DNA from 3 places in the Agrobacterium sp. 22-209-1 genome. Region 1 is predicted to be linked to each of the others. Evidence: predicted binding sites of a transcription regulator. Region 1 holds the regulator's gene; each other region holds the start of a gene.
What was found. The regulator LexA, encoded in region 1, represses DNA repair genes until DNA is damaged. The targets are predictions, from matches to a motif close to TGTTCNNNNTGTGTTCNG.
Positions count from the first base shown of each region.

Region 2: recA (recombinase RecA) is a predicted target of LexA. The motif match lies at 2,677-2,694, and genes of this name have one in related genera.
Region 3: ACQZ48_RS08695 (ATP-dependent helicase) is a predicted target of LexA. The motif match lies at 2,099-2,116, and genes of this name have one in related genera.

Region 1 is NZ_JBNWCH010000004.1:171,517-176,262, reverse strand. Features, by position in the region: gene ACQZ48_RS11990 (branched-chain amino acid ABC transporter ATP-binding protein/permease) at 1-1,766, shown strand, start outside; gene ACQZ48_RS11985 (ABC transporter ATP-binding protein) at 1,763-2,485, shown strand; gene lexA (transcriptional repressor LexA) at 2,784-3,506, shown strand; gene ACQZ48_RS11975 (glutathione S-transferase family protein) at 3,760-4,437, shown strand; gene ACQZ48_RS11970 (ComEC/Rec2 family competence protein) at 4,457-4,746, opposite strand, start outside.
Region 2 is NZ_JBNWCH010000003.1:10,422-15,167, reverse strand. Features, by position in the region: gene ACQZ48_RS07895 (OmpA family protein) at 1-330, shown strand, start outside; gene ACQZ48_RS07890 (pseudouridine-5'-phosphate glycosidase) at 612-1,535, opposite strand; gene ACQZ48_RS07885 (carbohydrate kinase family protein) at 1,565-2,506, opposite strand; gene recA (recombinase RecA) at 2,753-3,841, shown strand; gene alaS (alanine--tRNA ligase) at 4,076-4,746, shown strand, end outside.
Region 3 is NZ_JBNWCH010000003.1:162,657-167,402, reverse strand. Features, by position in the region: gene ACQZ48_RS08695 (ATP-dependent helicase) at 1-2,057, opposite strand, end outside; gene ACQZ48_RS08690 (carboxymuconolactone decarboxylase family protein) at 2,159-2,569, opposite strand; gene ACQZ48_RS08685 (efflux RND transporter periplasmic adaptor subunit) at 2,808-3,974, shown strand; gene ACQZ48_RS08680 (efflux RND transporter permease subunit) at 3,971-4,746, shown strand, end outside.

The sequences.
Region 1 (4,746 bases):
TCGGCAGACACCTCTATCCCGCCATTGCCGCGCTTCTTCTCGTCGCCGCCTTCCCGCTGCTGCCGGTTCCACCATTCTGGGTGACGCTCGCCAACAATATCGGGCTTGCATCTCTGGTCGCCATCGGGCTCGTGCTGTTGACCGGCGTTGGTGGCATGACCTCCTTCGGTCAGGCGGCCTTTTGCGGTTTCGGCGCCTATACGACGGCGGTTCTGACCACGGCCTACGGCTTTTCACCCTGGCTCACGCTACCGGTGTCTCTCGTTGTCGGCGTCATCGTGGCCCTGCCGCTAGGGCTGATGACAGTCAGGCTTTCCGGACATTACCTGCCGCTCGGCACCATCGCCTGGGGGCTTGCGATCTATTACCTTTTCGGTCGCATCGAACTCCTCGGCCGGTATGACGGGATCTCCGGCATTCCACCACTCTCGGTCGGCAACGAACCGCTGATGAGCAGCAGCTCGATCTATTACGTGATCTGGATATTCGTCGTTGCCGTGGCGATCGGCGCGCAGAACCTGCTCGACAGCCGTGTCGGGCGCGGCATTCGCGCCCTGCGTGGCGGCTCGCAGGCAGCGGAGGCGTTCGGCGTGAATATCGAGCGGGCCAAACTGACCGTCTTCGTCTTCGCAGCCGTTGTAGCAGCGCTGTCCGGCTGGCTTTACGCCCATATGCAGCGGTCGATAAACCCGACGCCTTTCGGGCTCGACATGGGCATCACCTATATGCTGATGGCCGTCGTCGGTGGTTCGGGCCGGGTTGTGGGCGCCATCTTCGGCGCAGCCGTGGTGCTGGTGTTAAAAGAGGTGCTGCAACGGGTCCTGCCCGGCCTTGTCGGCACCTCGGTGAATGTAGAAATGATCGTGTTCGGCGTGCTGCTCGTCCTGATCCTACAGCTCTCGCGCGACGGTCTTTGGCCACTTCTGGAAAAATACCTGCCGGCCCGGCCGCCGCGCGCCATCCGCCGCGACGGCGCCAGTCTTGAATCGCGGGACATGCCTGCGCCCGGCAGTCCGCTGGTCGGGGTCGATCGGGTGCGGAAGACATTTGGCGGACTGACGGCGGTCAACGATGTCAGCTTCGATATCAAGGCCGGGCAGATCGTCGGCCTGATCGGCCCGAACGGCGCCGGCAAGAGCACGACTTTCAATCTCATCACCGGCATCCTCGGCCTTTCCGGCGGCAACGTCACCTATCAGGGACAGAAGCTTTCAGGCCTCAATCCCCGGCTGATCGCCAAACGCGGCATCGCCAGAACCTTTCAGCATGCCAAGGTCCTTCCAACCATGTCGGTGCTCGAAAATGTCGCTCTCGGCGCGCATCTGCGTGGCAATGCCGGCGTTTTCCGGAGCTTCTTACGGCTGGAGCGAAAACAGGAGCAGGCGCTGCTTGCCGAAGCCGCCCATCAGCTCGATCGCGTCGGTCTCGGTGCTCATCGCGACCGTCCCGCCGGCGACCTCGCTCTCGGGCAGATCCGAATTCTGGAAATTGCTCGCGCGCTCTGCCTCAACCCGACGCTTCTGCTGCTCGACGAACCGGCGGCCGGTCTGCGCCACGGCGAAAAGCAGGAGCTCGCCACACTGCTGAAAAAACTGCGGGCCGAGGGCGTGAGCGTGCTGCTCGTCGAGCATGACATGGGTTTCGTCATGGGGCTGGTCGATCACATCGTCGTCCTCGATTTCGGCACCCTGATCGCCGAAGGCAAGCCGGCTGAAATCAGGCAACATCCAGCCGTGATCGCGGCTTATCTTGGGGGTGCAGCGTGAGCGGACATCTACTCGACATCAAAGACATCCACGTTGCCTATGGCCGGGCGGAGGTGGTGCATGGCATCTCGCTTTCCATGACATCCGGCAGCATCGTCACGGTCATCGGAGCAAACGGGGCGGGCAAGACCACGCTGCTCAACGCCATCATGGGCGTCGTGCCTTCGCGCGGGACCATTCTTTACGACGGCGCGCCAGTGCCCGATACCATCGAGGCCCGGGTTGCCGCTGGCCTTTGCCTCGTGCCGGAAAGGCGCGAATTGTTCGGGTCGATGACCGTCGAGGATAATATCGAGCTCGGCGGATTCCTGCGCTCACGCCAGGAGCGCAACGAAACCCGTGAGGAAATACACGCACTCTTTCCACGCCTTCGCGAGCGCAGCAAGCAGCTTGCCGGAACGCTTTCCGGCGGCGAAAGGCAGATGCTGGCGCTCGCCCGGGCACTAATGAGCCGGCCGAGGCTTTTGCTGCTGGATGAGCCTAGTCTCGGGCTTGCGCCGTTGATCGTCGCCGAAATCCTGCGCATCGTTGCCGAACTGCGTCGTACCGGTGTCTCCATCCTGCTGGTCGAACAGAACGCCCGCGCCGCGCTTGAAATCGCCGACGAGGCCTACCTCGTCGAACTCGGCGAGGTCCGCCGCTCAGGCCCGGCCGCCGAACTCGCCGTCGATCCGGCACTGATGGCGAGCTATCTCGGACCGGGCGAACACGCCCTCTAAGAAAATCCTCGTAACGGATATGAGCGATTTGCCGTCTTAGACGGACGGATCGTCGTACCGGATGCCTGAAACACAGAGCTGCCTTCAATTGCCCACTTCAGACGGCAGTTCCTCCGATTATCAAAATAGTCACCAACCCTACCGGCTCTCGGCAGTTCAGGCTTTCGAATATCAAATCACCATCTGAGATGCACCCTTCACGAAATTTTAGGGGATTGCGGAACACATATGGAACATATAGTGTTCGTTCTGTATTTGTTTCGCGACTTCAACGACGATTCTCAAGGGTGTTTTCCTCATGCTCACGCGCAAACAGCAGGAATTGCTTCTCTTCATTCATGAAAGAATGAAAGAGTCCGGCGTGCCGCCCTCCTTCGATGAAATGAAGGACGCACTCGATCTTGCTTCCAAATCCGGCATTCACCGGCTGATTACCGCACTCGAAGAGCGCGGGTTTATTCGCCGGCTACCCAACAGGGCGCGAGCGCTGGAAGTGATAAAATTACCTGAGGCCTATACGCCGGGCGCAAGGCCGCAGCGTGGTTTCTCACCGAGCGTCATCGAAGGCAGCCTGGGCAAGCCGAAGGCGCCGGAGCCGGCCGCGACCCCCAAGGCGCCTGCCAATGATCTCGGCGGTGCCGTCACCGTGCCGGTCATGGGCCGCATCGCCGCCGGTGTGCCGATTTCCGCCATCCAGAACAACACCCATGATGTGGCCGTACCAGTGGATATGCTGGGTTCGGGCGAACATTACGCGCTTGAGGTCAAAGGCGATTCGATGATCGAGGCCGGCATTTTTGATGGCGATACCGTTATCATCCGCAACGGCAATACGGCCAATCCGGGTGATATCATCGTCGCGCTGGTGGATGATGAAGAAGCGACCCTGAAGCGTTTCCGCCGCAAGGGAGCCTCCATCGCGCTGGAAGCTGCGAACCCGGCCTATGAGACCCGCATTTTCGGGCCTGATCGGGTGAAGATACAGGGCAAGCTGGTTGGGTTGATCCGCAGATATCATTGATGCCGCCGCCGGTTTGGATAAGCCGAAACGGTTGAACGGCGGCATATCTGGCCTGCAAGATGAAGGGCGCGTCATTTCGTTGAATTGATGCGCCTTTTCTTTTTTAAATGGCAAACGCGCTCGTCGTTGCGAAAATGCGGTTGTGCACGACGGCCCATCCATCAATTGGCGTTATGGGAGCCATGGATTCTTTGCGATATTCCAAGACCATTCGCAGATATAGAAATGCGCATCCTATCTGGGGAAAAACGCCATGTACGATCTTTATATTGCCAACAAGAACTATTCCTCATGGTCGCTGCGGCCCTGGGTTTTGATGCGCACGCTCGGCATCGCCTTTAATGAAAAACTCGTTCCCTTTGGCGAAGGTGTTGCCTTCTCCAGCTTTTCGCCGACGGGCAAGGTGCCGTGCCTTGTTGATGAGGGCGTGACGGTTTGGGAATCGCTGTCGATTGCCGAATATCTGGCCGAGAGACATCAGGGTGTCTGGGCAAGTGACAAGCAGGCACGGGCCTGGTCACGCTCGGCGGCAAGTGAAATGCATGCGGGCTTCTCTTCGCTGCGCAATCTCTATCCAATGTCGGTCGGTATCCGCGTAAAACCGAAGGGCGGCGATGCCGGGCTTGCCGCCGACATAAAACGCATTGATGCGCTGTGGAGCGAAGGCCTCGCAAAATTCGGCGGACCGTTTCTCGCCGGTCAGAAATTCACGGCGGTCGACGCCTTCTTCTGCCCGGTGGCGTTCCGTTTCCAGACCTATGGCGCCGATCTTTCGCCAGCGGCGAAGGCCTATTGTGACAGGCTGCTCTCCCTGCCCGCCATGCGCGAATGGTATGAGGCCGGACTGAAGGAAATCTGGCGCGATCTGCCGCATGAAGAAGAGATCGGCAGCATTGGCGAATTGACCGCGGATTTGCGCGCCACGGCCTGACAAATCATGCTGGCAGCACTCACTGCGATGCCGTCAGCAACCGGGTGACGGCTTCAGGCACATCACGGTCAAAGCGCCCGCTTTTCCAGTCGTAGAAGCGATGTTCGCTCCACGGCCTGTTGGTGCTGGCGGTTGCAGCGCGCATCCGCCCCACCACCCCCGCCTGATCGCTGCCGGCGAAATTTATCTCTACCGAGTCGATGCGCCTTAATATGTCGCGATTGAGCAGTAGGGCACCCGAGCGGCATTGCGTAAACGAGGTTCTGCGGGAGACGATGACGATATCGGCGATGTCACAGGCTTTCCCGG
Region 2 (4,746 bases), on a different contig from region 1:
GAAATTCCGATGGCGCAAGCCCGTTCGCTGCGCAAGGTGGCGGATGCAATCAACAAGGCGCTGGATAAAAATCCGGGTGAAACCTTCCTGATCGAAGGTCATACCGATGCCGTCGGTTCGGATGAAAGCAATCTCGTTCTGTCCGACGAGCGCGCCGCCTCCGTCGCCAATGTGCTGACCGATGTCTACGGTATTCCGCCGGAAAACCTCGCGACACAGGGCTACGGCGAGCGCTACCTGAAGGTCCAGACGCTCGGCCCGGAACAGCAGAACCGCCGCGTCACCATCCGCCGCGTGACGCCGCTGGTGAAGCCGGTCGCTCAGAACTGATTGGGTTCTGATAAAAAAAAGGGCCCGGAAGGCGTAAGCTCTCCGGGCCTTTTTGTTGTCGTGACGGGTCTTTCCTGCAACTCGACGTCATCCTCGGGCTCGTCCCGAGGATCCAATCACGTCTCACCGGACGAGGCGTCGCAGATGTCCGGGACAGGCCCGAGCATGACGGAGGGGAAGTTTGCGACCTGCGACTTCCGGAAAGTCAAAAGCTCGCGACTCTTCTTTATTTTGACGAAGCCTCTCTGCTGTCAAACGGAACGAAGAGGGCAGAAATGGCCTCAGTTCAACGCCACGGCGATTTCCGCAGCAAGCTGCGCATTGTTGCGCACCAGCGCGATATTGGTTTCCAGGCTGCGGCCATCCGTCAGGCGGAAGATGTCGCCAAGCAGGTAGGGGGTAACTTCCTTGCCGGTCACTTCGTCGCGTTCGGCGTGGGATATGGCCCGGTTGATGTAGATTTCCATCTCCTCGCGCGGAATTTCATCCTCTTCCGGCACGGGATTGGCCACCAGCATTCCGCCATCGATACCCAGCTGTTCGCGGGTCGCCTGGAAATTGGCAATGGCTGCGGGGCTGTTGAGCGAGAGCGGGCTCGGCAGGCCAGAGGAGCGCGACCAGAAAGCCGGGAATTCTTCCGAGCCGAAGGTTACGACCGGCACGCCGTTGGTTTCGAGGACTTCAAGCGTCTTCGGGATGTCGAGGATAGCCTTGGCACCAGCGCACACGACGATCACGCCGGTCTTGGCAAGCTCGGTCAGGTCGGCGGAGATGTCGAAGGTCTCTTCAGCACCCTTGTGCACGCCGCCGATGCCGCCGGTGGCAAAAACGCGAATGCCGGCGCGAGCGGCGGCGATCATGGTCGCTGCAACCGTGGTCGCGCCTGTCCGGCGCTCGGCGATCGCAAAGGCGATATCGGCGCGCGAGACCTTCATGGCGTCGGTGGTCTTCGCCAGCGCCTCGAGCTGGTCTTTCTCAAGGCCGATATGGAGGGTGCCGTGAATGACGGCGATGGTGGCCGGAACCGCACCCTGATCGCGGATGATCTGTTCGACGCTTTCCGCCATTTCGATATTGCCGGGGTAAGGCATGCCGTGGGTGATGATGGTCGATTCGAGCGCGACGATCGGCGCGCCGCGCTGCTTGGCGGCGGCGACTTCCTGAGAATAGACGATGGGCAGGAGCGGGGAGATGGGGCGGGTCATTTCATCTGTTCCAGTTTTTAAAAGCGGGTTCATGCCAGCATTTCAGCCTGGGGAACAAGCCCCAACATGGCATCGACACTGTCTTTTGATAGGTCTTGCGAGGTGGCGAAGGGCGATTGCACGGTGATAGCCGCTGCCGCAGCCCCCCGTCTCAATGCCTCCGAGATTGTTTCTCCCTCGGCAATGGCGGCGAGATAACCGGAGGCCATGGCATCACCGGCGCCGGTGACATCCTTCACCTCGCGGATAAGGGGTGGGTGGAGGATTGCTTTTCCCGTCCCGTTGAAGGCCACGACTTCGCTTGCGCCGCGCGTGACGACGCCGCCGGAAAGCCCGGCCTTGCGCAGAATGTCCGGCCAGTCACGGACATTGGCCGCCGTCTCGCCGGTCAGCGCGCGGGCTTCCGCTTCGTTCATGAAGAGGATGTCGATATCGCCGAGCGCCGCCTTCAGCTTCACAGCCTTGGCCGGCGAAATGGCTATGGCCGCCAGCGGCTTCTCACAGGTGCGGGCGATGAGGCCAAGCGCCGTCAGCGTATCCTCGGGCAGGTTGGCGTCGCAAAGCAGGATATCGCTCGTCCTTATTGCCTCGCGCACGGCGCGTATCTTGAGGCGGCGCGGGGTGAAGAGTTTGTAGAGATCCATATCGGCAAGCGCGATGACGAGGTTGCCATCGCGCTCCAGAATGGCCGTGTAGCTTGGCGTGCGCCGGTCGAGGAAGGTGAACGGCGTGTCTTCCACGCCCGCCTGACGTGCGGCCTCCGCCACCGCTTCGCCCGTCACGTCGCCGCCGCGCGGCGCGATAATGCGGACCTGAAAGCCGAGCCGGGAAAGATTGCGCGCGGCGTTGAAACCGCCGCCGCCCGCCTCTTCCATCCACGAGCCGGGGTTGCTGGCGCCCGGCGCCGTTTCAGTCTCGATCATGCCGCGTCTGTCGATATGCGCGCCGCCCAGAACGAGTATTTTCTTCACGCTTGCGTTTCCCTCTCTGGCGGATGGAAAGACCGGACGATTCGGCCTAAACTGACGTCTTCCTGACCTCGCCTCCGGTTTGCGGCTATGGGCCACGCACAGAAAAACGAAAGCAGAACAAACGACTTATCACTATTTGTTTTCAATATGCTGGCTCAGCCTTGTGAAATGAGAACAAATAGAGTACATACCGTTTCCATACTGCTTCATTGCCTGTGCGGCTTCAATAACCTAAAGGTGGTTCGGATGGCACAAAATTCTTTGCGTCTCGTAGAGGATAAATCGGTGGATAAAAGCAAGGCACTGGAAGCGGCGCTCTCCCAGATCGAACGGTCGTTCGGCAAGGGATCGATCATGAAGCTCGGTTCCAATGAAAATGTGGTTGAGGTGGAGACCGTTTCGACGGGTTCGCTCAGCCTGGATATCGCGCTCGGCATCGGCGGTCTGCCGAAGGGGCGCATCATTGAAATTTACGGTCCGGAAAGCTCGGGTAAAACGACGCTGGCGCTGCAGACAATCGCGGAAGCCCAGAAGAAGGGCGGCATCTGCGCCTTCGTCGATGCCGAACATGCGCTCGATCCGGTCTATGCCCGCAAACTTGGCGTGGATTTGCAGAGCCTGTTGATCTCGCAGCCGGATACGGGCGAGCAGGCGCTTGAGATCACCGATACGCTGGTGCGCTCCGGCGCGGTGGACGTTCTTGTGGTCGACTCCGTTGCGGCGCTGACGCCGCGGGCGGAAATCGAAGGCGAGATGGGCGACAGCCTGCCGGGTCTTCAGGCGCGTCTGATGAGCCAGGCGCTGCGCAAGCTGACGGCTTCGATCTCCAAGTCGAAGTGCATGGTCATCTTCATCAACCAGATCCGTATGAAAATCGGCGTCATGTTCGGTTCGCCGGAAACGACGACCGGCGGTAACGCTCTCAAGTTCTACGCCTCGGTGCGTCTCGACATCCGCCGTATCGGCGCGGTCAAGGAACGTGAAGAGGTTGTCGGCAACCAGACGCGCGTCAAGGTCGTCAAGAACAAGATGGCACCGCCCTTCAAGCAGGTGGAATTCGACATCATGTATGGCGAAGGCGTTTCCAAGACCGGTGAGCTGGTCGATCTCGGTGTTAAGGCCGGTATCGTCGAGAAATCCGGCGCCTGGTTCTCTTATAACAGCCAGCGTCTGGGGCAGGGGCGTGAAAACGCCAAAACCTTCCTGCGCGACAATCCGGATACGGCAAACGAGATCGAACTGGCGCTGCGCCAGAATGCCGGCCTGATTGCGGATCGTTTCCTGCAGAATGGCGGTCCTGATGCCGGCGATGACGGCGACGGTGACGAGGGTTGATCCTGTCGTTGAGTTTCAGGAATCCGATGCAGGTTCGCCTGTCTTGATGTGAATTGATTGAACAAAATGGGCCGTGCGATTTCTGTCGTGTGGCCCTTTTTGTTTGTCGCTGCGCCTTCACCGGTCTCCATGGCTGGACAGGGCTGGATACGGACGATAAAAGCCATTGATTTTGCAATATAGCCATCGTTGCCGATGGCGGTGATGGACTCCAGTTGTGAGCGGTGTGTGGGCATGAGCGGTGTAAATGAAATTCGGTCGACCTTCCTCGACTACTTCAAGAAGAACGGACACGAGATTGTGCCCTCCAGCCCGCTGGTGCCGCGCAACGATCCGACGCTGATGTTCACCAATGCCGGCATGGTGCAGTTCAAGAACGTCTTTACCGGTCTTGAAAGCCGTCCCTATTCCACCGCGGCATCCGCGCAGAAATGCGTGCGCGCTGGCGGCAAGCATAATGACCTCGACAATGTCGGTTATACTGCCCGCCACCACACTTTCTTCGAAATGCTCGGCAATTTCTCCTTCGGCGATTATTTCAAGGAAGAGGCGATCACGCATGCCTGGAACCTGATCACCAAGGAATACGGCATCGACCGCAACCGTCTGCTGGTCACGGTCTATCACACCGACGACGAGGCCTTTAACCTCTGGAAGAAGATTGCCGGTTTCTCCGACGACCGCATCATCCGCATCCCGACCAGCGACAATTTCTGGGCGATGGGCGATACCGGTCCGTGCGGCCCCTGTTCGGAAATCTTCTATGATCACGGCGATCATATCTGGGGCGGCCCGCCCGGCTCGCCGGATGAGGATGGTGATCGCTTCATCGAAATCTGGAACCTCGTCTTCATGCAATATGAGCAGGTGACGAAGGAAGAGCGCATCGACCTGCCGCGCCCGTC
Region 3 (4,746 bases), on a different contig from region 1:
GCGGGCGGCAATTCATCGAGGAAACGTGAGGGCAGGGTGGATTGCCACAGCCCGTGAATGCGCCGGTTCGACACGAACCAGATATGGCAGAGTTTCTTGGCACGGGTGATACCGACATAGGCAAGGCGACGTTCTTCCTCAAGACCGGAGCGCCCGCCTTCGTCCAGCGCCCGCTGGTGCGGGAACAGGCCTTCTTCCCAGCCGGGCAGGAAGACGGTGTCGAATTCCAGACCCTTGGCGGAGTGCAGCGTCATGATGGAGACGGCATCGAGATTTTCGTTTTGCTCGGCATCCATCACGAGTGCGACATGCTCGAGGAATCCGCGCATGCTTTCAAAGGCTTCCATCGAGCGGATGAGTTCCTTCAGGTTCTCAAGGCGTCCGGGGGCTTCTGCCGTCTTGTCGGCCTGCCACATGGCGGTATAGCCGCTTTCGTCGAGAATCTGCTCGGCAAGCGTGGTGTGTTCGGTGTTTTCCAAGAGGCCCTGCCAGCGGCGGAAATCCTGCACCACATCGAACAGCGCCTTGCGCGCCTTCGGCTTCAGCTCGTCGGTTTCGATGATATCGGCCGCGGCCGCCAGCATCGGAATATCGCGGGCGCGGGCATAGTCGTGCAGGTTGCGGATGGTCGTGTCACCAAGGCCGCGTTTCGGCGTGTTGATGATCCGCTCGAAGGCCAGATCGTCGGCCGGCTGGCAGACGAGGCGGAAATAGGCCATGGCATCGCGGATTTCGAGACGCTCATAAAAGCGCGGGCCGCCGATGACGCGGTAATTGAGGCCGAGCGTGACGAAACGGTCTTCGAATTCGCGCATCTGGAAGGAAGCGCGAACGAGGATCGCCATGTCGTTCAGCTTGTGGTTCTTGCGCTGTAGCTGTTCGATTTCCTCGCCCACCGCGCGGGCTTCCTCTTCGGAATCCCAGGCTGCGTGCACCACGACCTTTTCATCGTCAGGGCTGCTGCGCTCAGTAAACAGCGTCTTGCCGAGACGGCCCTCGTTGTGGGCGATCAGATGGCCGGCAGCGCCGAGAATATGCTCGGTGGAACGGTAGTTGCGCTCGAGCTTGATCACCTTGGCGCCGGGAAAATCCTTGTCGAAGCGCAGGATATTGTCCACTTCCGCGCCGCGCCAGCCATAGATCGACTGGTCGTCGTCGCCGACGCAGCAGACGTTTTGCGGCTCGCCCTTGGCGCGCTGGGCAAGAAGCCTGAGCCACATATATTGCGCCGTATTGGTGTCCTGATATTCGTCCACCAGAATGTAACGGAATTTCTGGTGATACTCCTTCAGAATATCCGTGTTGCGGCGGAAGATGCTGATCGGGTGCATCAGAAGGTCGCCGAAGTCGCAGGCGTTCAGCGTTTTCAGGCGGTTCTGATAGGCGGTGTAAAGTTCACGGCCCTTGCCATTTGCGAAGGCGCGGCTGTCCCCTTCAGGAATATCCGGCGGCGTCAGGCCCTTGTTCTTCCAGCCGTCGATCATGCCGGCGAACTGTTTTGCCGGCCAGCGCTTGTCATCAAGACCTTCGGCCTGGATGAGCTGCTTGATCAGCCGCACCACGTCGTCCGTATCGAGGATGGTGAAATCCGATTTCAGGCCGACGAGTTCGGCGTGACGCCGCAACAGCTTGACGCCGATGGAGTGGAACGTGCCGAGCCAGGGCATGCCCTCGACCGCGCCACCAACGAGAACGCCGATACGTTCCTTCATCTCGCGGGCAGCCTTGTTGGTAAAGGTCACGGCAAGAATCTGGCTCGGATAGGCCCGGCCGGTCGCGAGAATATGGGCGATGCGGGTGGTCAGAACGCGGGTCTTGCCGGTGCCGGCGCCGGCGAGGACGAGAACGGGTCCGTCCAGCGTTTCCACGGCATCGCGCTGTTCCGGGTTGAGGCCGGAAAGATAGTCGGGTGCAGCACGCGTCTGATCGCGCGCCGCCATGGCGCGGGCGGCAATGCCAAGCCCGCCGCCGCTTTCCGCACCGGCGTTGTTCGTTGCCCTGCGCGGTGCGGTGGGTTCCTCATCGAAGAACGGCATATCGTCAAAACTGTTGCTCATGCGGCCCAATGTAGTGATTCGGGATATAAAGGCCAGAACCGTGTTCTGCTTTTATTCCGGTATCATCAGTCAAAACGCCCATTCCAAGGCATTTTTTCGCATCACGCCTGTCTGTCGGCGTCGAAAGCGGCGTCAACGGGCACTTGCAGCGCGACCGCAAGCTGGTTGGTCTTGGCGGCAAGCGCGATGACGCGCAGTAAATCGGCATGCTGATCTGTCGTCATGCCCCTGGCTTTGGCGGCGGCCGTGTGGGAATGGGCGCAATAGGAACAGCCATTGGTGACGGAAACGGCAATGTAAAGCATTTCCTTCACGACGGGATCGAGCGCCGAAGGTGTCGCCATCACCGCCTTGACCTCACCCCATGTCTTTTCAAGCAGATCGGCATCGAAGGCGAGGTAGAGCCACATATTGTTGATGAAATCCGATTTGCGGGTGGCGCGGATGTCATCGAACACCGCTTTGACGCGAGGATCGGTTTCCGGGTTTTCGGTCTTCGTTACGGTGCTCATCGCTTCCTCCGGTTATGGCGTCTCGGGGGCAGATTAGCCCAATGGCGGATATTTGCGACAGGAATGCACGGATGGATTGCGGATTGGCTGCTCCGGGTGGCATTTGCGCCCAAATTACAATTACGTAAGGAACGGATTTGTGCGTTGCCTTGCCTTGGCCAAGCGGGAATAGTGTTTCTGTCCCGGAACGAGTGTTCGCGGGAATGCTTTATGCTGCGTGGATCAACCGGAGAAGTATATGCGGGTGTGGAAACAGGTGGGTGTCAGTGTTGCCGTGGTCGGAGCGGGGCTCTGTCTCTGGGGCTTCTATTCGCCCGAAGCCCGCAATCTGCTCGCCAGCATGGGGCTTGGCAAAACGCCTGCCGGGGCGATTGAAGTCGCCGCAACCGGCGGCCCGGCGGCCGGTGCGTCCACAGGGCAGAATGCCGGCGGTGCGCGCCGCAACGGCAGCGCCACACTGGTGGTGACGGCCCCGGTGAAGAAAGGCACGGTCAATGACCGTTTGAACGCCATCGGCAATGGCGAGGCGATCCAGTCGGTTGTCGTCATGCCGCAGGCTTCCGGCACGCTTTCCGAAATTCGCACATCGTCCGGCGCGCGTGTCGTGAAAGGGCAGGTGCTGGCGAGGCTCGACGATGAAGAGCAGGTGATCGAGCGCGACAAGGCGCAGGTGGCACTGCGCAGCGCCGTTGAAAAATCCAATTCCTACAAGAACCTGAAATCCGTTTCCCGCCTCGATGTGCTGGATGCGCAGATTGCCGAGGAAGCCGCCAAGCTTGCCTTGAGCACTGCCGAACTCAATCTCAAGCGCCGCGACATCGTTGCGCCGATAGAGGGTGTGGCGGGTATCGTCGCCGCCAATATAGGCGATAACGTCACCACGCAGTCAACCATCGTCAGCATCGACGACCGGTCCGAAATTCTCGTCAATTTCTGGGCTCCCGAGCGGTTCGCAACCGCGATCGAGGTCGGTATGCCGGTAGAGGCGACGTCGATTTCCCGGCCGGGTGAGACCTTCAAGGGTGAGGTCGAGGCCGTCGACAACCGCGTCGACGAGGCGAGCCGCACAATCCGCATCCGGGCGAAGTTCGGCAATGAGAAGGACGAGCTGAGGGCAGGCATGTCCTTCGGCGTCACCATGCGGTTTGCCGGGGAAACCTATGCCTCGGTCGACCCGCTGGCCGTGCAGTGGGATGCGCAAGGCTCCTATGTCTGGCGTGTGGCCGATAATAAATCGAACAAGGTGCGGGTGCAGATCGTGCAGCGCAATCCTGATGCCGTTCTGGTCAAGGCGGAGCTGGCGGATGGTGAGCCTGTCGTGATCGAGGGCCTGCAGCGTGTGCGCGAAGGGGGCGCGGTCCGCGTCGGTAATCAGCCCAAGCCCGAGGAGGTTGCCAGCCAATGACGACGCAGCCGCCCCCGGTTAAGGATTCCAAGCTCACCTTCACGGCATTGTTCGTGCGCCGGCCGATCCTGGCAGCGGTTCTCAACACGCTGCTGGTCGTTGCCGGTCTCGCAGCTCTGGTTGGCGTCGAAGTCCGCGAATTGCCGGATGTCGACCGGCCAATCATCAGTGTCAGGACCACCTATGAGGGGGCGGCGCCCGAGACTATCGATCAGGAAGTGACGCAGACCATTGAAGGTGCGGTGGCGCGGGTCAGTGGCGTGAAGTCCATCTCTTCCAATTCGCAATTCGGCACCAGCCGGGTGACGATGGAATTCGGCGACAATGTCGATCTGGCCGTCGCCGCCAACGATGTGCGCGACGCCATCGGCCGCGTCACCAACCAGTTGCCGGACGATGCCGACGAACCGCAGATCATCAAGGCCGATTCCGACAGCCAGCCGATCATGCGTCTCGCCGTCACCTCGTCCACGCTCAGCATGGAAGACCTGACCAAGCTGGTGGATGACGAGATCATCGACCGTCTGGCCGCTGTCGATGGCGTGGCGGATGTGGAGCTTTACGGCGATCAGGAAAAGGTTTTCCGGGTGGATCTCAATCAGGCGGCATTGGCGAGCCGGGGTCTGACTGTGACGGATGTTTCCAACGCGCTTGCCAGCGCCGCCCTCGATGTGCCGGCGGGATCGCTGAAAAGCACGACGCAGGACATCGTCGTGCGCGCCACGGCCAGCCTGACGACGCCTGAAGACTTCTCCAATCTTCTCATCAAGAA